DNA from 3 places in the Delftia sp. SD018 genome. Region 2 is predicted to be linked to each of the others. Evidence: riboswitches for the same ligand, from Rfam matches in the RefSeq annotation. Region 2 holds a riboswitch; each other region holds the start of a gene.
What was found. A riboswitch is a leader RNA that binds a small molecule or an ion and turns the genes downstream of it on or off. The one in region 2 is predicted to bind cobalamin.
Positions count from the first base shown of each region.

Region 1: it holds a riboswitch for cobalamin, as region 2 does, so the genes downstream of both, INR38_RS13155 (TonB-dependent receptor) here and INR38_RS00760 (TonB-dependent receptor) in region 2, are expected to answer to the same signal.
Region 3: it holds a riboswitch for cobalamin, as region 2 does, so the genes downstream of both, INR38_RS13460 (TonB-dependent receptor) here and INR38_RS00760 (TonB-dependent receptor) in region 2, are expected to answer to the same signal.

Region 1 covers NZ_JADDRN010000011.1:86,991-94,313, reverse strand. The annotation lists gene INR38_RS13170 (ABC transporter ATP-binding protein) at 1-257, opposite strand, end outside; gene INR38_RS13165 (iron ABC transporter permease) at 254-1,345, opposite strand; gene INR38_RS13160 (ABC transporter substrate-binding protein) at 1,332-2,375, opposite strand; gene INR38_RS13155 (TonB-dependent receptor) at 2,375-4,531, opposite strand; cobalamin riboswitch at 4,652-4,970, opposite strand; gene INR38_RS13150 (2OG-Fe(II) oxygenase) at 4,983-5,672, opposite strand; gene alkB (DNA oxidative demethylase AlkB) at 5,691-6,341, opposite strand; gene INR38_RS13140 (2OG-Fe(II) oxygenase) at 6,354-7,085, opposite strand.
Region 2 covers NZ_JADDRN010000001.1:155,433-162,755, forward strand. The annotation lists gene INR38_RS00750 (YbaK/prolyl-tRNA synthetase associated domain-containing protein) at 1-53, shown strand, start outside; gene INR38_RS00755 (CHAD domain-containing protein) at 123-1,004, shown strand; cobalamin riboswitch at 1,043-1,327, shown strand; gene INR38_RS00760 (TonB-dependent receptor) at 1,456-3,696, shown strand; gene INR38_RS00765 (ABC transporter substrate-binding protein) at 3,707-4,648, shown strand; gene INR38_RS00770 (iron ABC transporter permease) at 4,645-5,667, shown strand; gene INR38_RS00775 (ABC transporter ATP-binding protein) at 5,664-6,428, shown strand; gene INR38_RS00780 (LLM class flavin-dependent oxidoreductase) at 6,433-7,323, shown strand, end outside.
Region 3 covers NZ_JADDRN010000011.1:157,895-165,217, reverse strand. The annotation lists gene INR38_RS13485 (H-NS histone family protein) at 1-306, opposite strand, end outside; gene INR38_RS13480 (hypothetical protein) at 555-818, opposite strand; gene INR38_RS13475 (hypothetical protein) at 977-1,435, shown strand; gene INR38_RS13470 (heavy metal-binding domain-containing protein) at 1,591-1,911, shown strand; gene INR38_RS13465 (helical backbone metal receptor) at 1,954-2,895, opposite strand; gene INR38_RS13460 (TonB-dependent receptor) at 2,901-4,805, opposite strand; cobalamin riboswitch at 4,875-5,102, opposite strand; gene INR38_RS13455 (hypothetical protein) at 5,198-5,587, shown strand; gene INR38_RS13450 (helix-turn-helix transcriptional regulator) at 5,613-5,804, shown strand; gene INR38_RS13445 (sulfite exporter TauE/SafE family protein) at 5,814-6,620, opposite strand; gene INR38_RS13440 (helix-turn-helix transcriptional regulator) at 6,749-7,323, shown strand, end outside.

The DNA.
Region 1 (7,323 bases), on a different contig from region 2:
AGGACCGAGACCTGGGCCGCGAACTCGCGCGCCGTCATGTCCCGGATGTCGCGCTGGTCCAGCAGCACGCAGCCCGCGTCGGGGCGCAGCACGCGGTAGAGCATGCGCAGCAGGGTGGATTTGCCGCTGCCGTTGGGGCCGATGAGCCCCACGCATTCGCCGCTGTGCAGGGCGAGGCTGGCCTGGTCCACGATGCGCCGGGCGTCGGCACGCCGGGCATCGGCGCTCCAGCACAGGTCCTGGGCTTGCAGCTTCATGGGCCGCGCCCTCCCTGCACCGGCTGGCGCACCAGCATCCAGACGAAGAAGGGTCCGCCGATCAGCGAGGTGATCACGCCCACGGGCAGTTCCATGGGCGCAAAGGCCGTGCGCGCGACAAGATCCACCAGCACCAGCAGCAGGGCGCCGGCCAGGGCGGCCACGGGCAGCACGCGCCGGTGGTCCGTGCCCACCAGCATGCGCGCGGCGTGCGGCACGATCAGCCCCACAAAGCCGATGGCGCCGCTGACCGCCACCATGGTGCCCGTGAGCAGCGACACCGCCAGGAACAGTGCGCGCCGCAGCCGTGCCGTGTCCACGCCCAGCGTGGCGGCGGCCTCGTCACCGGCCAGCAGGGCGTTGAGCGGGCGCGTCTGCAGCCCCAGCCAGAGCATTCCCGCAGCCAGCACGGCGGCGGGAATGCCCAGTTCCTCCCACTGCGTGCCGGCCAGGCTGCCCAGCGTCCAGGTCAGCAGGGCATTGGCCAGGTCACGCTGGCCCGATGAAAGGGTGATCAGGCTGGTCACGCCCGCCAGCACATAGCCGATGGCCACGCCGCCCAAGATCAGCCGCGTGGCATGAATGCGGCCCTGGGAGCGCGCCAGCAGGTAGACGGCGACGGTGGCCGCCAGCGCCCCCACAAAGGCCCCGGCCGTGAGGGCGTACATGCCGGCCGAGGCCAGCGCACCGAAGGCCAGCACGGCCACGGCGCCCACCGACGCACCAGAGGACACGCCCAGCAGATAGGGATCGGCCAGCGGATTGCGCACCATGGCCTGCATGATGGTGCCCACCACGGCAAGCCCCGCGCCCACCAGGGCCGCCAGCAGCACGCGCGGCATGCGGATCAGCCAGACGATCTGCTGGTGCTGCGGCGTGATGCCCTCCAGCGGCGGCGATTGCATGCCCAGGGCCTGCAGCAGCCGGCTCCAGGCAATGCGCCAGACCGTGCCGGCAGGCATGTCCACGGGCCCCCAGGTGATGGCTAGCGTCATCACCAGCAACAGGGCCGCGAACAGCAGCAGGCACCAGAGGCGGGCGGCGCCCGGGCGGCTGTGCCGGCGTGTGGGTGCCTCAGTGCCCGGCATGGGCGGTCGCCGGCATGCGGTCGGGGTGCAGGGCCTGCGCCAGGGCACGGGTCCGCGCGATGTTGCGCGGGCCGGGCGTGGCCTCGGCATAGGTCATGACGAAAAACCGCTTTTCGCGGATGGCATCGACGCCGGCCAGCTCGGGCTTGGCCAGCAGGAAGTCGATCTTGCCCTGGGCATGGGGCTGGCCGTAGTCGATGATGACGATCCACTGCGGGTTGCGTTGCACCACGTCCTCCCAGTTGCCTGCAGGCCAGTTGCTGGGAATGTCGTCGAAGATGTTGCGTCCGCCCGCTTCCTCGATCATGGCCTGCGGCATGCCGTAGCGGCCCACGGTCACGGGGATGTCCTGGCCGCTGTCGTAGACGAAGACCGAAGGCCGCTGCCGCACACCCTGCATGCGCTCGCGCAGGTCCTTCAGGTCGCGCTCCAGCCCCTGCGCCAGTTGCTCGGCATGGGCGTCGATGCGGAAGATGCGGCCCAGGTTGCGCAGGTCGGTCAGGCCGTCTTCCAGCGCCACCTGGCTGCGCGGCCCCACGCGGATGCACGATTCGGACAGCACATACGAGGCAATGCCGTGGCGCTGCAGCACCTCGGGCGTGACCTGGCCCTGGCGAAAACCGTAGCTCCAGCCTCCGAAGACGAAATCTGCCGAGGCGCCCAGGATGGCCTCCAGGTTCATCTCACGCTCGGCCAGCCGCGGCACGCGGGCCAGCTGGGCCTGGAAGGCCGGGTCGATCTGCTTGGCCTGCGTGATACCGCTGTAGCCCACCAGCCGGTCGCCCAGGCCCAGAAAGAGAAACATCTCGGTGATGTTCACGTCATGGGTCACGGCGCGCAGCGGTGCGTTGGCGTAGGTCACGGGGCTGCCGCAGACATTGACGGTCACGGCCGCCTGCGGTGCGGCAGCCGGTGCCGGCAGTTCACTGGTGGTGCCGGAATCGCTGCGCGAGCAGCCGGCCAGCAGAAGGGTGGCCGCCAGGGCGCCAGCGCACAGGCCGTGGAGGCTTTTGGAGCGCGCCATGGCCATCAGAACCGGATATGGGCCGCGATCTCGAAGCGGCGGCCTTGCCCGACCAGGAACTGGCTGCCGTAGCTCGATCCCACATAGACCCTGTCGGCCAGGTTGCGGCCGATCAGGCTCAGGGTGGTGCGCGGGTCCACCTGCCAGCTCAGCGCGGCGTCGGCCACGGTGTAGGCGGGCAGGTTCACGGTATTGGCGTTGTTGCCAAAGCGGTCACCCACGTAGCGCAGGCCCAGCGAGGCTTGCCAGGCGCCCACGCGGTAGTGGCCCCAGAGGTTGGCCGTGGTCTTGGCCACGTTCTGCGGACGGTTGCCTGCGCGGTTGCCGCCAGCCTCGATGAGCTTGTCGAACTGGGCGTCCACGTACGACAGATTGCCCTCCAGGCGCAGCGCGGGCGTGGCCTGGAAGGCGGCAGTGGCTTCCGCCCCGCGCGAGGACTGGCTGCCGCCCTGGATGGAGATGGCCGGCCGGTCCGGGTCGCGCGTGATGATGTCGTCCTTCTTGATGTCGAACACGGCCAGCGTCCATTCGCCGCGCCCGCCAGCCACCTGCTGCTTGATGCCGATCTCGGCCTGGCGGCCCTTGCTCAGCTTGTAAGCCGTGTTGGCCAGGTTCAGCGACACCAGGCTGTTGACGGGATCGTGGCCCGAGCTGATCTGCCCATAGACATGGGTGTTGCGGGCCAGCTCATAGGTCAGGCCCAGGCGCCAGGAGGTGGCGGCCAGCGTCTTGTTGAAGTCCGTGCCGCCCACCAGCGAGTGGCTGGCAAAGCTGTAGACATCGCGGCGCAGGCCGGCCATGGCCAGCCAGCGGTTGCTGATGCGCCAGGCATCTTCCAGGTACAGGGCATGCTGGGTCACGCCGGTTTCTGTCTTGGCGGCGGTGAGATCGGGGCTGGCCCAGCTGCCATGCACGGGGTCCCAGGCCGAGACCGTGGACGAGCCGCCATAGGGCGAGTTGTTGGACAGCCGCAGGTTGATGCGCGCGGCCTCCCAGCCCATGGCGATCTTGTGCGAGCCCCGGTCCACGTTCAGGCCCAGACGGTTGCCGGTCTGCTCCAGGTCGTGCAGGATTTCCAGGTAGTCGGAGCGGCCCACGGTCCAGGTGGCGGGGTTGAGCGCGTAGGCCTCGATGTTGCGCCAGTGGCGGTCGGACTTCACGTGGTACAGCTCGTTGCGCACCGTCAGCCAGTCATTGGCCTTCCATTGCACCTTGGCGCGCAGGCGCTCGTCGGCATAGCGCAGCACGCTGTCTTCGGCGTTGTAGTTGCGGTCGCGCAGGGACTCCACCACCTTGCCGTCCAGGCCCGGCGTGCCCCAGTAGCGGCTGGGCTTTTGCACGCTGCGGTCGGCAATCAGGTCGATCTGCAGGTCGCTCGTGGGCTCCAAGCGCAGCGTGCTCATGAACTTGCCGTTGCGCGACTGGTCCAGATCGCGCTCGCCCGCGCTGCGGGCGGTGTAGCTGTCGATGCGGTAGCTGGCATAGGCGCCCAGGGCGCCGGTCACGCCCAGGCCCAGGCGCAGCGTGTCGTCCGTGCCCGCGCCCACCAGCACCTCGGCCGAGCTGGTGCGGCTGGGCTGCTTGCGGATGGCGTTGACCGTGGCGCCCATGGTGCCGCTGCCGTACATCAGTGAGGCCGGGCCGCGCAGCACGTCGATGCGCTCGTAGCCCCAGCTGTCACCCGGATAGGCCGTGGTGCCGGCGGCCACGCCCAGCACCATGCCGTCTTCGGCCACGCCCACGGAGTTCACGCCCGCAAAGCCGCGGCTGCTGAAAGACAGGCCGCCATTGCCCGGCGTGCTGCTGGAGGTCAGGCCCACGGTGCGCGTGACGGCGTCCACCAGGGCGTAGTCGCCGCGCTCCTGCATCTGCTCGGCAGAAACACCATCCACGCTGGCCGGCACTTCCTGGTTGGAGACGCCGGTATGGCTGGCAGAGCGCGCAGGCTGGGCCAGTTGCTGGCCGATGCGTTCGGCCTGGCCGGTGACCTGGACCTCGGGCAGGGCGGTTGATGGGGGCGTTGGCGTGGGCATTTGGGTCTGAGCCTGCGCCGGCAGGCAGATGAAGGCGCAGGCCAGGGCCAGCGGGCTCAGCCGCACGGAAAGGGACTGGGCAGCGCGGGCGCTGGAAACCCTGGAAAAGGAAGAATGCATTTCGAACATCGGTCTTCGACCGTCTGATGCGAAAGCAAGGCACTGCCACCTCTCCAGCCAGCGTGGGAGGAAGGGGCGCAGGACGTTGCCATCCGCACCCCGCAGACAGTCAAGAAAACGCCTGCACAGCAGGCGCGAAACGCAGCAGGCCGGTCTCCGGGCTCACAAGCGGCGCAAGGACATGCCTTCCGCCCAGCGCCCCGTCTTCCCAATCCACCCGCGAAAAGCTGCATGTTGCAGACCACGCCATGAACCAGTGACAGCCTGTCATCGCCCCCCGCAGGGTTGCGGAGACTGGCGGGACAGGCATGGAGCGCCTTGACTTGTTTACCGTTGCGGGGGCAGCCAAGGCCTGTGCCGGCAGCGCAAAAAGCATTTGCTGGCAGTCACCTTGTTCCCGTTTCATCCCCATGGCTGGCATGTGGACACCTGTTGCACGGATGCCTTTGCAGGCGCGGCATTATAGCCAGCGCTCTGTTTGCAAAGCCTTGGGCGCCTGGGGCACGTCGTGCAAAAGCAGCTCCAGACCCAGCCACTCGCCACGGTGAACGCGGCTGATGGCATGCCGCAGGTGCACACGGTAAAAGCCTGCCGCACCGCGCACCGGGCGCGGCCCCGTGGCGATGATGGCCGCATCCCCCAGGCCCAGCGGCAGCACCATGGGGCGCGATTGCATGCGCGGGCGCTGCTCGGTCATCACGAATTCGCCGCCCTCGAAATCCTGGCCCGGCCGGGACAGCAGCACCACCAGCTGCAGCGGAAAGACCTGCGCACCTTCGCTGTATGAACGCAGCGGGGCATGGCCCGCTTGCGGCACGCGCAGCAGATGTGGCTGTGGCTGCGGCTGCGTTTGGCCTGCTTGCCGGCCCGAACGCATGAAATCCTCGAAGCAGCCCGGCAACCCAGGCTGCATGCCCATGTGTTCGCGCCAGCGGTTGGCCAGGGCCAGCAGATGCCCGTGCAGCACCGGGCGCCATGCCTGCACGCAGGGAGGCAGGCCAGACGCGGCGGCCGCCTCGCGGGCCAAGGCGCGGCTTTCATCCGCAGTCAGCAGCTGCGGCAGCAGGGCATGGCCTTCGGCATCGAGCTCAGCGGCAATCCGCGCCCAATCCAGGCGGGCGAAGCGATCCTGGCTGTTGAGCCTGTCCATTTCAGACCGTCCAACCATTCAGCCCGCCTTGCGAAAAGTGAGATTGATGCGCCGCCCGCCCAGCAGCGGGTGAGGCTGGTCCTTGAGCGGCAACACGCCGTGGTGGCGCAGCCGATCCACGCCGCCCCAGACCACCACGTCGCCATGCTGCAGCGGCACCCTGGCCGTGCTGTCCGCCCGCGCCAGTCCTCCAAACAGAAACGTGGCCGGCATGCCCAGGGAGACCGAGACAATGGGCGCGCCCAGGTCCCGCTCGTCGCGGTCCTGGTGCAGGGAAAGCCGGGTGCCGGGCAGGTACTGGTTGATGAGGCAGGCATCGGGCACAAAGCCATCGAACCCCGCCGCAGCGGCCGCCTCGCCCGCCAGCCGGACAAACACGGCCGGCATGGCCGGCCAGGGCTGGCCGCTGAGTGGGTCGATGGCGCTGTAGCGGTAGCCGCGCCTGTCGCTGGTCCAGCCCAGCGCGCCGCAGTTGGTCATGGCCACCGACATGGTGAAGCCGCCCGGCGTAACCAGATGGCGCAGCGGCGCCCGCGCCGCAATGCCTTCGACCGCCTCCAGCAACTGCGCGGCATGGGGCAGGGCATGGCCGCGCAGCACCACGGATTGGGGGCCTATGGATTCGGCCCCGGTGGGATGTTCATCGGCGAAAAGATCCAGCGTGCTCATACCGGCCATCCATCAAAGTGCGTCATGAAAGATCAGCCCCACGGTATGGCGATGGCCGCTGTGGATGCGACTGACCCCATGGCGCATGGCCACGCGGCGGTAGCCGGTGCGCCGCCCGGGCACGGGCCGGTGGCGCACGGCCAGGACCAGCGCATCGCCCTGGTCCAGTGCCATCACATCGGCCCGCTGCCGGTCGCCATCGGCCTGGGTGATGACGAACTCGCCACCCGTGAAGTCCCGCCCGGGCCGCGACAGCAGCAGCACCACCTGCAGCGGAAACACATGCTCTCCATAGACGTCCTGGTGCAGACAGTTGTAGTCGCCCGCACCGTATTGAAGGATGAGCGGCGTGGGCCGCAACTGGCCCTGCGCGTGGCAGCGCGCCAGGAAGTCCTGCAGCCGGTCCGGATAGCGCACTTCCAGCCCCATGCGCTGGTTCCAGACATTGGCCACCGGCGCCAGGCGCAGATACAGCTGCTCGCGCAGGCGCTGCAGCAGCGGTGGCAAGGGGTAGTCGAAATATTGATACTCGCCGCGCCCGAAACCGTGGCGTGCCATGACGATGCGGGAGCGAAAGCCGTCCTCCCTTGCGTAAAGAGCGGCCAGGTCGCGGCACTGCTGCGCATCCAGCAGGCCGGGCAGGCGCGCGCAGCCTTGCTCATCGAGCTGGTGCTCCATCTGCGTCCAGTGGCAGGGCGGGGCGGATTCGCAAGCTTCGTTGTCGAAAAGACCGAGGTTGTGCATGGCGGACGGGGTTGGCGGTATGGGCGCGGTTGGCAATATGGGCGCGGTTGGCAATATGGGCGCGGTTGGCAATATGGGCGCTGTGGGCAATTGCCGCAGTCTAGGGCGGCGCCGCAGCGCCTGCATCCCGCTTCTTGCAGTGGACAGAATGTCAACCGGTGGGAGCGCCTGCCAGCCGCGTGCTGGACAGGACTGGGAGGGTCGGCTGGAGGCTGCAATTGAACAATCGAGGCATTCC
Region 2 (7,323 bases):
TGCGAATTGCCCGGCCCGCGCTGCACAGCCTGAGCGGGGAGGGCGCCGATTGACCATGGATTGACCCTGGCGCGGGGCTGCGCCCACAATCGTCGGCAACGTCCACATCTCCTTGCCTGACCATGTCCACCCCTGCGAAGCAGCACCCTGACCGGCCCGATGCGGCCGGCTTTGTGCGTGCGGCGCTGGCTGCTGCCCTGGCCCAGGTGCAGTCGCATCTGGCGGTTTTGGAGGGCGGTGGCAGCGATGCCGAGACCATCCACCAGCTGCGCGTGGCCCTGCGGCGCCTGCGCACCGTGCTGCGTGAGTGCACAGGGCTGGCGCCCGGCATGCGCGCCGAATGGGATGACCCCCTGGCCCAGGCATTTGCGCAACTGGGCACGCTGCGCGATGCCGATACGCTGGCCGATGTGGTGCGCCCGCTGCTGCAGGCAGCCCATGCGCCCCTGTGCAAGTGGCAGGCGCCGCAGGCCGTGCAGGCGGATGCAGCCGCTGCCGTGCGCGAGCCGCCGTTCCAGCACGCGCTGGCCGGTATCCAGGCGCTGGCGCAGGCGCCGCAGGCAGAGCCATCGGCCCGTTTTGCCCACCTGTCCGCCGCAGGCACGCGCAAGTACCTGGCACGGCGGCTGGCGCGCCTGCACCGCCAGGTGCTGCGCGATGGCCTGCACTTCGACCGCCTGCCGCTGGCGCAGCAGCACCGTGTGCGCAAGCGGCTCAAGCGCCTGCGCTACCTGGCGGACTTTGCCCGGGAATTCGCGCCCGGAATGTGGCCCGGCAAAAAGGGCCGGCGCTTTGCCGAGGCGCTGGTGCCCGCCCAGGACGCGCTGGGCCTGCACAACGACATGGCCGTGGCGGCCGCGCATTTCCATGCCGAAGCCGCGCGCGACCCGCGCGCCTGGTTCGCGGCCGGCTACCTGCAGGCCCGCCTGGCCAGCAGCGCGCGCAGCAGCCGCCGCGCGCTGCGGGCGCTGGCCCGGGTGCCGGGCTTCTGGGCTGGGCGATAATCCGCCGCTGGCGCACCGCCGCAGCCCCTGGGCCGTGGCGGTGCGCTGTTGCTGAAGGTGCCCCATGCCGTTCACCGGCCAGGGGTTCAACGGGAAGCAGGTGCGCGATGCCATCGAGGTGGCCGCTCGCAATGCCTGCGCTGCCCCCGCAACGGTCAGCGGAATACAACTCCCCACGCTGGCGCGCCACCCACCGGTTGCGCGCCGCAAGCCACTGTGTCTGGACGGACATGGGAAGGCGGGGATGCCTGCTGCAGCGCGCCCACGATGCGCGCCGCAGCGTTCCGCAAGCCCGGATACCGGCCTTCTGCACTGCTTTCGGACGCCGCGGGAGTGCGCCTGTCCGGTCCGGCCCCAGCCTGCGCTGCCGTGGCCGGCTCCGGCGTGCGCGCTGTGCGGCGTGGTTCAGACGATAGGCCCCGCGGGTGAGTGGGGCAGTTGGGTTCAACGCATGCGCTTCGCTTCTTCGGCCGCCGATTCCTCCGGCCTTCTCTCTGTTCTCCCTCTTGTCTCCAGACTGCGGCCTGCAGCGGCTGCCGTCCTGCTGGCCAGCTGCGCTGCAGCGGCCGGCGCCGCGCAGGAGCCGGCTTCCGGGCGATCCACGGACTCCGCCGACGATGCGCTGGACGCCGTCTTCGTGACCGCCACCGCGCGGCCCGAGGCGCGCAGCCGCATCGCGGGCACCACGCAGACCATCGACCGCGAGGCCATAGAGCGCTCCAGCGCGCGCTCGGTCACCGACCTGCTGGCCGAGAACGCCGTGGGCTTTCTCAGCGAATGGACGGCGGCCCAGACCTCGATGAACCTGCGCGGCGCCTCCACCGACGGCCAGGGGCGCGACTTCCGCAGCCAGGTGCTGGTGCTGGTCAACGGCCGGCGCGCGGGCACGGCCAACCTGTCCAAGCTCAGCCCCTCGGATGTGGAGCGCATCGAGATCGTGCGCGGCCCGTCCTCGGTGATCTACGGCAGCCAGGCCATGGGCGGGGTGGTCAACATCATCATGAAGACGGGGGCTACGGCGCCCGGCACGCGTGCCCAGGTCCAGGCCGGTTCATGGGACCTGTGGCGCACCGATGCGCAGACGGCCGGCGCCAATGACCGCTTCGACTGGTACTTCGGCGTGAGCGCAGGCGGGCGCGGCGACTACGAGTCGGGCGACGGCGGCACGCGCATGGAGAACACGGGCTGGAAGCGGCGCGGCGCCAGCGGCGCCCTGGGCTGGCAGCTGCACGAGCTGCACCGCGTGGAGCTGCAGCTGCGCACGGACGGCATCTACAACGCGGGCTTTCGCGGATCGGGCGCCAACATCTACAGCCGCGACAACCGCAGCAACCGCTCGCTGGACCTGACCTACGAGGGCGCGCTGCCCGGCCAGCGCCTGAGCTGGACGATCCACCTCTACAGCCTGGTCGATACCGATGAGTTCAACTGGGCATCGCCCGTGATCCGCTCGGGCAACAGTGCGGTGCCCGGCACGGCGCGCGACTACAACCACCGTCAGCTGGACGCCACGGGCCTGCGCTTTCAGCCGCGCCTGCGTGTCAGCCAGACCAATGACCTGCTGATGGGCTTTGACTGGGAGCGCAGCAAGCTGCGCTCCGACCGTCTGCGCGTGGCCATGCCCGGCGGCCCGGCGGGCCAGGTTGCGCCCTACGACAACAACCAGACCGAGCAGGTGCACGCGCTGTACTTCGAGGACGCGCAGACCCTGTTCGACGACCGCCTGACCCTGCGTGCCGGCCTGCGCAAGACCTGGGGCACGACGCGTTTCGACGATACGCCCAACCTCGCCCTTGCCCAGGCCAGCACGCGCGACTACGACAACCACACCTGGTCGGCCGGCGCCACCTGGAAGGCCACGGACCGGCTCACGCTGCGCGCTGCGGCCTCCACGGGTTTCCGCGCGCCCACGGCCACGGAGCTGGCCTCGGACTTCACGGCCGTCGGCGGTGGCCGCACCTTCGGCAACCCCAACCTCAAGCCCGAGACCAGCCGCCAGATCGAGGTCGGCGCCGCGCTGCAGCAGCCCGGCTGGCGCGTGGATGCGGCCCTGTTCCAGAACACCATCATCGACCGCATCATCACCGTCTCGCGCGGGGCCACGACCAACACCTCGGACTACGCCAACAACGCGGCCGACATCGTGGCGCGCGGCCTGGAAATGCAGGCCGACATGGACCTGGCGCGGGCGCTGAACCTGACGGGCCACCAGCTCAAGGCCTGGGCTGGCGGCTACTACCACTTCAGCATGCGGGACAAGGGATCGCCAGCGTCGGCCAATACCGACAAGGTGCAGCGCATGTACCGCTACGAGGCCTCGGCCGGCGTGCGCTACGGCCAGGGCAGCGGGCGCCTGCAGGGCGACTGGAGCCTGCAGCTGTCCACGCTGCTTCGCGGTCCCATGTGGTACGACACGGAAGAGGCGCTGCTCATCCCGCAGGGCGAGCCCAGCAGCACCTTCATCCACCGCAAGGGCGCCTTCACCATCTGGAACCTGCGGGCCGACTATCGCGTGTCACGCGGCGTCAAGCTGTTCGCAGCCGTCAACAACCTGTTCGACCTGAACCGCCATCCCATCTTCATCGCGCTGGACCGCGCGCCCTGCATCGCCAACCCGGCGTACCAGAACGGCGGCTGCGGAACGTCGATGGCCGGGCGCGAACTCATGGTCGGCCTGCAAGCAGAGTTTTGAGGACCATGGCATGAGGCAATCCAGCACCACGCGCCGCCAGTTGCTGCGCCAGGGCGCGGCGGCGGCCCTGGGCTGCGGCCTGCCCGCGGCCTGGGCCGACACCGTCGCTGCAGGCGGGCCGGTGGTGCTGCAGGATGCGCTGGGCCGGCGCGTGGAGATTGCCGCGCCGCCGCAGCGCATCGTCTCCATCTTTGCCTCCAATACCGAGCTGGTGGCCGCGCTGGGCCTGCTGGACCGCGTGGTGGGCGTGGAGGATTTCACGCGCTTTCCACCGGGCGTGGAGCGCATTCCCAAGGTGGGCGGGCGGCTGGGGTTCTCGGTGGACGCCGTGGTGGCGCGCCAGCCGGACCTGGTCATCGTCACGCCCGCGCGCCAGGCGGCGCACCAGCTGGTCGATCCCATGGAGCGCATCGGCGTGCCGGTGATGGTGCTGCTCAGCCGCTCGCTGGCCGAGGTGATGGACAACCTGCGCCTGGTGGCCCGCGCCACGGGCGTGCAGGCGCGCGGCCAGGCGCTGGCCACGGCGCAGGAAGCGCGGCTGCTGCGCGTGGACCGGCAGGTGGCCGGCCAGCCCCGGCCGCGCGCGCTCATGGTCACGGGCCGGCTGGGCAACGGCATGCTGCTGGCGGCCCGGCCTGGCACCTATACCGGCGAGGCCATGGTGCGCGCGGGCGCCGCGTTCGCGCTGGACGGCCTGGGCACCGTGCCCCAGGTCTCGCCTGAGGCGGTGCTGGCGGCCGACCCCGACGTGCTGCTGTTCGCAGGCACCCAGGAGGCCATGCAGGACCTGATCGGCCAGCGCGGCTGGCGCGACCTGCGTGCCGTGCGCGGCGGCCGGGCCACCACGGTGGCGCGTGCCGAGTTCCTGATTCCCGGGCCGCGCACCTTTGGCGGCGTGGAAAAACTCTCGCGCTGGCTGCACCCTGCGGCCTGGGCCGGGGAGGCCGCATGAATTCCCTTTCACGGACACCCGCGTGGCGCCCCTGGGCCGGTGCGGTCCTGCTGCTGCTGGCCAGCTTGCTGATTGCCGCCTGCGCGGGCCACCAGTGGGCCAGCCCGGCCGACCTGCTGGCCGCGCTGGGCGGCGAAGACAGCCTGCGCAGCCGGCTGCTGCTGCAGTGGCGCGTGCCGCGCGTGCTGGCAGCCGCCCTGGTGGGCGCGCTGCTGGGCCTGTCGGGCGCCATCTTCCAGGGCGTGTTCCGCAATCCGCTGGCCGAGCCCTATCTGCTGGGCGCCTTGGGCGGCGCGGCGCTGGGGGCGACTGTCGCCCTGCTGGTTCCCATGCATCTATTGTTCGGCCTGCCCCAGGCATGGACGCTGCCCGTGCTGGCCTTTGCGGGCGCCTGGGGCTCGACCGTGCTGGTGCTGGCCGTCTCGCGCGTGGCCGGTGCCACCGATGCGGCCGGCATGCTGCTGGCCGGCGTGGCGCTGGCGGCCGTGCTGGGCGCGCTGCGCTCGTTCCTGATGCTGGCGCTGTCCGATGAAACCGTGAGCCTGCAGGTGGTGCTCAGCTGGGTGCTGGGCGGCATACAGACGCCGTCCTGGAGCGGGCTGGGTCTGCTGGCGGGCGCCTCCCTGGCTTGCCTGGCCGGGGCCATGGCGCTGGCGCGCGGGCTCGACCTGCTGGGCCTGGGTGCCGATGCGGCCCAGGGCTTCGGCCTGGATGTGGCGCGCTTCACGCCGCTGGCCGTGCTGGCCGGCTCGCTGGTGGTGGCCGTGGCCGTGGCCTATGGCGGGCTGGTGGCCTTCGTGGGCCTGGCTGCGCCGCACATCGCGCGCTGGATGGCGGGACCGCTGCACCGCGCGGCCCTGCCGGCGTCGGCGCTCACGGGCGCCATCATCGTCACGTTGGCCGATGCGATTGCGCGCAGCGTGCTACCGCCGGCCGAGATCCCGCTGGGCCTGGTCACGGCTGTGGCCGGCGGGCCCTTCTTCATCGTGCTGCTCGCGCGCAGGCTGAGGTCCGCATGAACGGTGCCATCCCTTGCGCCCCACCGCGCCTGCAGGCCCGGTCCCTCACGCTGCGCCACCGTGGCCGCAGCGTGCTGGACGCCGTCTCGCTGCAGCTGCCCGCCTGCGGCGCCGTGGCCCTGGTGGGACCCAATGGCGCGGGCAAGTCCAGCCTGCTGTCCCTGCTGGCGGGGCTGCAGGCGCCTGCATCCGGCAGTGTGCTGCTGGACGGGCGAGACATTGCAACCCTGCCCGTGGCCGAGCGCGCACGCCGCGTGGGCTACATGCCGCAGCGCTTTGCGCCGCACTGGGACCTGACGCTGGCCGAGCTCATGCACATGCGGCTGGCGGGCCGGGGTGATGTCGAGGCGGCCATTGCAGGCGCCGGGCTGCAGGGTTTCACGCGCAGGCGCTGGTCCACGCTGTCCGGCGGCGAGCAGGCGCGTGCCCTGCTGGCCACCGTGCTGGCCACCGACCCGCCCGTGCTGCTGGCCGACGAGCCCGGCGCCGCGCTGGACGTGCGCCACCGCCTGGCCCTGGTGCAGGCGCTGGCGCAGCGCGGGCGCGAGCGGCTGGTGCTGGTGGTCATGCATGACCTGGACCTGGCGCTGGCGCACTTCGGGCGCGTCATCGTGCTGGACCAGGGGCGCATTGCGCTCGATGGAGCCCCTGCCGAGCTGCTGCATGCGCCGGGGCTGGATGCCGTCTTCGGCGTGGATTTCGAGCGCATCGACGCACCCCCGCAAACCTTGCTGCGCGCGCGGCTGAAACAGGAGAACTGAACCCATGCGCATCGATCTGGCCGGCTGGACGCGCGACGCCACGCGCGGCGGGCACCGTGAATTCCTGGCGCTGTTCGAGCGCGCCGAGCGCCTGGGTTTCGAGGGCGTGTGGTTCAACGAATTCCGCGTGCCCGATACCGCCTGGCCCTATCCCTCGCCCCTGCTGCTGGCCGCCGCCGTGCTGGCGCGCACCGAGCGGCTGCGCGTGGGAACCTCGGTGCTGGTGCTGCCGCTGCACCATCCGCTGATGCTGGCCGAGGAGATTGCCCAGCTGGACCTGCAAAGCGCCGGCCGCATCGACGTGGGCGTGGGCAGGGGCACGGAGCCGGCCGCGCTGCGCGCCCTGCAGATCGATGCGGACAGCACGCGCGAGCGCTTCGAGCAGTCCTGCCGCATCCTGGTGGAGGCGCTGTCCGGCAAGCCCATCGTGGCGGGGCAGGGGCCGTGGCGCTTCGAGGACCGGCCCGCCCTGCCTTCGACCGTGCAGCGCCCGCATCCTCCCTTGTATGTGGCCGGCTCCACGGCAGAGACCCTGGGCTTTGCCGTCAATCAGAATCTGCCCCTGCTGCTGAGCCTGGAGCCGCCCGAAGGCATGCAGCTGGAGCGCCTGGAGGCCGCTGCCCGGGAGCGCGGGCGCGATGCCGCCGCGCTGCGCGCGCGTTCATCGCTGGCGCGCTATGTCTGCATCGGTGCTGATGAGGCCGCCGTGCAGGCCCAGCTGGCCACGCTGTGGCCGCAGCTGTACCAGCGGCGCGTGTACTTTGCGGGCAAGCGCGGCGTGCCGGCCGACCAGGTGCTGCCCATCGATGTGCCGCGCGTGCTGGCCGAGCAATTCATCCATGGCACGCCCGAACAGTGCCATGCGCAGATCACCGCATTGCGCGAGCGCACGGGC
Region 3 (7,323 bases), on a different contig from region 2:
AAACGGGCCTTGGGCCGCTTCGGGTTTGCTTTCGATGAGGAAGTCTTCGCGATCCTGGTCCTTGATCCAGTTCGGAGGCTTGCCTCGACCTGTCCACGTCGCTCCCGTGGCCGGATCGCGATACTTCGCCGGCGCACTGGTTTTTTCAGGGATGTAGGGGAACACTTGCTGTTGGGTGAACCCGAAATCGGTCACCAGCTTCTGGACCTTGGACAGGGCAGCGTCGGCCGCCGAGGTGCGGGCCTTGGCAATTTCCATGTCCAGCGCGGCCTTGGCCGCAAGGAGTTCTTTGAGGGACTGTGTCATAGGGGTGCGAAATTTTTGAAGCCAGATTATGGGGCTGTTCGGGCGAGACATGCCTGTCTTCAGGGTCATGCCGGGCGACAAAAAGGCAGGCGAGGAAGGCATGGGGCACTGCTGGCTTCATGTGGAAGCTGCGCCAGGCATGAAAAGGACGGCCCTATCCTCGGTGGCTCGCGCCCCCCGGCACGGCACGGCCGCAGCGATCACGCCAGATGGAATATCCCGCGTTACACCGGCCTGGCAAGGCAGCCCTAAGCTTCCAAGCTGCGAACGAATTCGCTCCCCACTTCGACTCCTAGAAGAGAGTCCACGGCCGCCACCCGCTTCAGCGCTTCGTCGGCGCTGAAGCCATTTCCCTCCAGCACGGCCAATGCATCGTTGTGCAGGGCATAGGCCAGGTGCGCTGCGATCCGTACGCTCGGATCCGCATCCACGTTGCTTCCCAGATATCCGCTCAGGAGAAGACGGATCTCGTATACGGCTTTCGCCAGGATTTTTGACTCATTGGTGTGCATGGGATGTTCCTGCCATGAATACTGGCGACTGTGTGCCGGAACCATGAATGTAAGTACTTGGGCCATCTACGGCCCGGCGTGATGGCGGGCATCAAGGCAAATCGCGCCGTACTTTGCGACACAATCCGCCTCTTGAATACCTCTGAAGGAGACGGCCTGTGCCAGCGCCCCGCCATTGGATCGAATTCGTTGAGGACTGGCGTGCCGAACCCATGGCCTACTGGGTGCATGCCGAGCAAGAGGTTGGGCTCTGGTGCCGCGCCAGCCGTTACCTGCCCTCGGCACCTGCTCACATTCTCCACAAGGGCTTTGCCGTTCTCTGTGTGGAGTTCGGGGCGCATGTACTGCGTTTTTCCTCTGCGGCTCAGCTCGATGAGTGCATTCGTGTACTTTCCATGAAACCCTTGCCCACATCGCGCCAGTTGTCCAACCTGCGCGTCACGTCGCTGGGGCCAAACGGGCATTGGTTGAGCCGGCTGCCGGTGGCGATCAAATCCGGAAAGGCAAGAGGGCGGGTGGTAATGGGGCTTGAACAGACGCGGGCAGCGATAGTAGGCAAGTCCGATGGGTGGACGTGCCAGAACTCGGCTGAGCGGACCAATGCCCTGGCGAGCTGACAGCATCATTACAACTGGCACAGACTGCACCGCAGCAGCGGCCAAGTCGCTCCGTGTCTAGGATCAAATCTCCAAACAATCGCTTGACGGTTCACAGCTGGTCCGGCCGAGTGGCGAAAGCTCGGCACTCCCATCACCAACACCCAGGAGCTTCAATGATCATCACCACCACCCCCCAGATCGAAGGCCGCCGAATCACCCGCTACTGCGGCGTGGTCGCGGGCGAGGCGATTTTGGGCGCCAATGTGTTCAAGGACTTGTTTGCCGGGCTGCGCGACATCGTGGGCGGGCGGTCAGCCACCTATGAGCGCGAGTTGCAGCGGGCGCGCGAGATTGCGCTCAAGGAGCTGGAGGAACGCGCCCAGGAACTGGGCGCGAATGCCGTGGTGGGGGTGGACCTGGATTACGAGGTGCTGGGCCAGGGTAACGGCATGTTGATGGTGTCTGCCAGCGGCACGGCCGTGGTGCTGGAGTAGGCAAGGCTATCGGCCAAGCGGGTCAAGCTCTGGCCAGCGAAGTCAACGAGGCGCCGTGCCCCGCATCTCCAGGCAGCGGGCCAGCGCCCGGGCCGCCTCGCCCAGGCGCGGGCCGGGGCGGGAGACCACGTCCGTCTCGACCAGGTCCAGCGCGCAGATACGGCCGGAGCGCACGGCGGGCATGCGGCTCCAGCCGGGGCGGGTGGCAAAGCTGGCTGATGGCGTCTGCGGCGTGTGGATGATGAGTTCTGGCTGCTGGCGCAGCACGTATTCGGGCGTGATGCGGGGGAAGGGACCCAGGTTCTGCGGCAGCACATTGCGCGCGCCCAGGCGCTGCAGCAACTGGCCTATGAAGGAGTCCGGCCCCGCCGCGTAAGGCGTGGCGTCCACTTCGAAATACACCTTCTGCCCGGCGGGCGTGAGCGCAGCCAGCGCCTTGGCCTGCTGGTCCACCTCGGCCTGCATGCGTGCCAGCAGGGCGTTGGCGCGCTGCACCTGCAGCAGCTGGTCGAGCTTGTGCAGCACCTGCTCCAACTGCGCCATGTCATTGGCGTCCAGCGCCAGCACAGGAATGCCGAAGCGCTCCAGCTGCGCGATGACGGGTGCGGAATACGCCATCAGCACCACGTCGGGCCTGAGCCGCACGGTGGCCTCGACCAGCGGGGCAAAAGTATGGCCCAGCTTGGGTAGGGCGGCCACGCGGGCCGGGTGGTTGGAGAACTCGTCCACGCCCACGATGCGCTCACAGGCGTCCAGCGCGCACAGCGATTCGGTCAGCGAGGGCAGCAGCGAGACGATGCGCTGCGGCACCCGCTCCAGGCGCACCTGGCGCCCGCGCATGTCGGTGACGGTGTACGGCGTGGCTGTGCTCGCGCCTGTGCTGCCTTGGTTCGCATCCACCGCCTTTTGCGCGACGGCGCCGCCCGCGCAGGCCAGGGCGGCGATCAGCAGCAGAAGGCGGGGAAGGCGCACAAGCAGGTGCATGGCGGTCAGGGCAGGGGAGTCCAGCGCACGCTGACGAACACGGTGCGGCCTGCGTTGGCATAGCCGCGCGTGGGGGCGTAGTCGCGGTCGGCGATGTTGTTGACCCGGGCCAGCAGCGTCCATTGCCTGGTCAACTGGCGCTGGGCGTAGAGGTTGACCACGCCGTAGCCGCCCAGCTTGAAGGTATTCGCCTCGTCTGCGTAGCGGCCGCTGTAGAGCTGCGTTTCGCCGCCCAGCGTCCAGCCGGCCGCCTGGGTGTCGGCGTTGAGCTTGAGCATGCGCTTGGATCGGTAGGGCAGCAGCTTGCCGGTCTCCAGGTTCTCGGGGTTCATGAAGTCCAGCGAAGCGCCCAGGTTGGCGCTGCCCAGGCGCGTGCTGCCCGCCAGCGTCAGGCCGGTGATTTCCACGCTCTGCCAGTTGCGGTAGCAGTTGCAGGGAAGGGCGCTGTTCCAGTCGTAGGTGATGAGGTTCTTGAACTTGTTGCGGTAGACCACGGCCGAGAGGCGGTTGGCACCTGCCGCATAGTGCAGGCCGGTTTCCACGTTGGTGCTGCTTTCGGGCTTGAGGTCGGCCGCCGCCTGGCCCGTGAAGCGTTCGTACAGCGTGGGCGTTCTGAAGGCCGTGCCGGCCGATGCCACCCAGCGCCAGCGCTCGTCGATCTGCAGGCCGTAGCCCAGGCCGCCCGTGGTCTTGTTCTGTTGGTCGCGCACCTGGTCGTGGCGCAGGTTGGCGTCGAACTGGTGGCGCCCCTCCGTCAGGCGCCAGCCGGCCGACAGGGAGTTCTGCACGCGCCGGCTGTCGGTGTTCTGCGTCCAGGCGTATTGCGTGTCCAGCTTGTCCTCGCGGCGCTCCAGGTCGATGTTGAAACGGTGCTGGCCCAGCGTGAACAGGTTCTGCAGCAGGTAGTTGGTGGAGCGGCCCTTGGCGCTTTCGGGCGACTGGGTGTGGCGGTCGCTTTGGCTGTCGGTATGGGAGATCTGGACCACGCTCTTGTAGATGGCGTTCCAGCCGGCCTGCCAGCGCAGGCTGCCGGTGGTGTTCTTGACCACGTCGTAGTCGTCGAAAGGCGGCGGGCTCTGGTCGTAGTGGGTACGCAGGCGGCTGTGCAGCAGGCTGGCGTCGATCTGGTGGATGCCCGTTTTGTAGCCCGCGTTCAGGCCCAGCGAGGTGTTGCTGTAGCCATCCTTGTCCGGGTTGGGCGAGAAGGTGTTGCCGGGGTAGACGTCGAAGCCGTCGCTGCGCTCGTCCGCCAGGTTCAGGCCATAGGTGAAGCCGTTGGCTCCGCCCTGAAATCCCGTGGCCAGCTTGCTGGTGCCCTGGTTGCCTATGCCCGCCTCGGCATAGGCGCGGGTCTGGCCGTCCGCCCGCTTGGTGAAGATCTGGATCACGCCGCCCATGGCGTCTGAGCCATAGATGGCTGCGGCCGGGCCGCGCAGCACTTCGATGCGCTCGATCTGCGCCAGCGGCAGGGTGGACCAGACCGCTCCGCCCTGCAGCTCCTGCGAGCTGTAGCGCACGCCGTCGATGAACACGGCAGTGTGCTGGTTGCTAGTGCCGCGCAGGTAGACCGAGGTGACCTGGCCCGGCCCGCCATTGCGGTTGATCTGCACGCCCGGCACCTGCACCAGCAGGTCGGCCACGCCGGTGGCGCCGCTGCGGGCAATGGTCTCGGCGTCGATCACGGTCATGTCGGCCGTGACGGTGCGCAGGGGCTGCTCGCTGCGCGAGGCGGTGACGACCACCGTATCGAGCTGGGAGGTCTGTGCCCGCTGCGCCTGTTGTGCCTGCGCTTGGGCCTGGCAGGCCAGCAGCGAGGCCGCAGCCAGGGCGGACAACGTGCGCAGTACGGGGAACGCTGAGGGCGAGCGAAGAGCGGCGCCAGGGGCGCGCGCGAGGGCGAGGGTGTGCATGAATGCGGACCAGTTGCGCGCCAGCGACCCCGCCGGCACGGAAACCACAAAGACCGGCTGCGCTGCATGCGCGGCCGGCCACCTGTTGGCCGGTATCCAGACTGGTGACGCACTCGCCAAGGCCTTCCCGGGCTGTACGCCCAGTGGCACGGGTTTGGCGGGGGCCGGTGCCATGCACGCGGCGTTTCACTCACTGTTGCGGGGGCAGTACATGCGGGCGGCTTTATCTGGCCGCCCCATGTTTCCCGTTTAACCGCAGCCCCTGGGGCTGCTGGCACCAACGGCGGCGATTGTACGGCGGGGCGTTCAGTGCCGATGTAAAGCTTGCTTGACATGTCCGCGGATGGCGTCGCACAATGTCAAGCATCCTTTACACATTGCGAGAGACTTCCATGAATCAAACAACGGTCACCAACCGCCGCTACCAGAAGGAACTTGGATTTGCGCTGCTGCTCTACATGGCGCTGCTTGTGGGGGCGCTTTTGCTCAGCGCCGACATGCAGGCCGGGGCCCTGCGCACAGCGCTGCTGCTGAGCCCCATGCTGGCGTTTGCGCTGGCCGTGCGGGCCATCGTGCGCCTGGTGCGCGATACCGACGAGTTCCTGCGCAAGTCCATGCTGGAGCAGCTGGCGATTGCGGCGGCGGGCACGGCCGGCATCACCTTCACCTACGGATTCCTGGAAATGGCAGGTTTTCCCAAGCTCAGCATGTTCATGGTATGGCCCTTGATGGGTGCGCTCTGGGTGGCTGCCTCGGTGGCCCACTGGCTGCGCAGCCGATGAGCTGTTCCGCCAAAGTGCCCCTCCCATGAAAAACACAATCCGTGAACTGCGCGCCGAGCGCGGCTGGAGTCAGGCTGCGCTGGCGGACCTGCTGGGCGTGTCGCGCCAGACCGTGAACGCGATCGAGACGGGTCGCTACGACCCCAGCCTGCCGCTGGCATTCGCCATTGCACGGGTGTTCGAGACCCGGATCGAGGCGATCTTCCAGGAGGGTTGAGCGCAGCGCTCAGGCCACGATCATGACCAGCAGCACCAAGCCCAGCAGGGCCAGGTAGGCCTTGGCATGCAGGGCATCGGGAATGCGGCCGATCAGCGGCGCCGCCAGCCTGATGCCCGTCCACGATCCGGCCGTCAGCAGCGCAAAGGCCTGCAGGTCCACATAGCCCACATGCCATGGGCCCAGCCCCGCGCCCTGGGATGCCAGCATGTAGGCAGCGGTGCCCGCCACGGCCATGGGCAGGGACAGCGGGCTGGCCATGGCCGTGGCGGCCGCCATGCTGGCGCCGCGCCGGCGCATCAGCGGCACGGTCATCACGCTGCCGCCCACGCCCAGGAAGGCCGCGATCGCACCAATGGCCAGGCCCGCCGTGGCCGCCGCCCGCCGGCCCATGGGCTGCATGCCGGCGGCGGTGCCGTGCACGAAGCCCGGGCGCAGCAGCGCGTCGGCGATGGTCAGGGCCAGGTAGGCGATGAAGGCCCAGCGCACCCATTCCCCGCTGATCCAGGTGGCGGCCGCCGCGCCCGCCACGGCACCGGCCGCGATGAAGCCGGCCAGCGGTCGCACCTGATCCCAGGGCAGGGCGCCCGCGCGGTGCTGGCGCAGCGTGGCCATGGAGGCGCCAAAAATCATCACGCAGGTGGAGGTGGCCACGGCAATGTGCATGGCAGCCTGGCCAACGGCGGAGTCCGCGCCGTGGATGGAGGTCAGCAGCGCATAAAGCAGCGGAACGGCCACGAAGCCGCCGCCAAAGCCGAAGAGCACGGTGGTCACGCCGGCAAGCACACCGAAAGCCAGCAGCAGGAGAGGGAACACAGACAGTCCTTTGGAAAAAACGAGCAAGGACTGAACCTTAGGATGCCGCGGTTTGGCCTGCTTTCGCGGATGGGTCAATAATCCTCGAATTCCTGCCAAAGCCTGTTGGCTGTTTTCCGGACATCCCCATGCTCAACATCCCGCTGCATTCCGTGGACGCCGTGGCGCGCGACGTGCTGGCCATCGGCACCGACTACACGCCTGGCACGCTGCTGCCCACGCACAGCCACCGGCGTGCCCAGTTTCTCTACGGGATGAGCGGGCTGATGGAGGTGGAAACCGACGACGGCGCCTGGACCATCCCGCCCTACAGCGGCGTGTGGATTCCGGCCAGCAAGCCGCACAGCGTGCGCATGCAGGGCGTGAGCACGCGCAGCCTGTACATCGAACCGGCTGCTGCGCCCCGCCCGGGTGTGCACTGCGAGGCCCTGGTCGTCACCCCGCTGCTGCACCAGCTGCTGCTGTCCTGCGCCGACCTGCCGGCGCTGTACGACGAAGCGGGCCGCGACGGCGCCCTGGTCACGCTGGTGCTGCACGAGCTGGCCTCGGCCCGCAGCCTGCCGTTGTTCGCGCCCATTCCCCGCGACGAAAAGCTGGCCGCCCTGTGCAAGCAGTTCCTGGCCCAGCCCAGCATCCGCGCCACGCCGCAGGATTGGGCGAAAGCGCTGAACAAGAGCCTGCGCACCTTCAGCCGGTTTTTCCA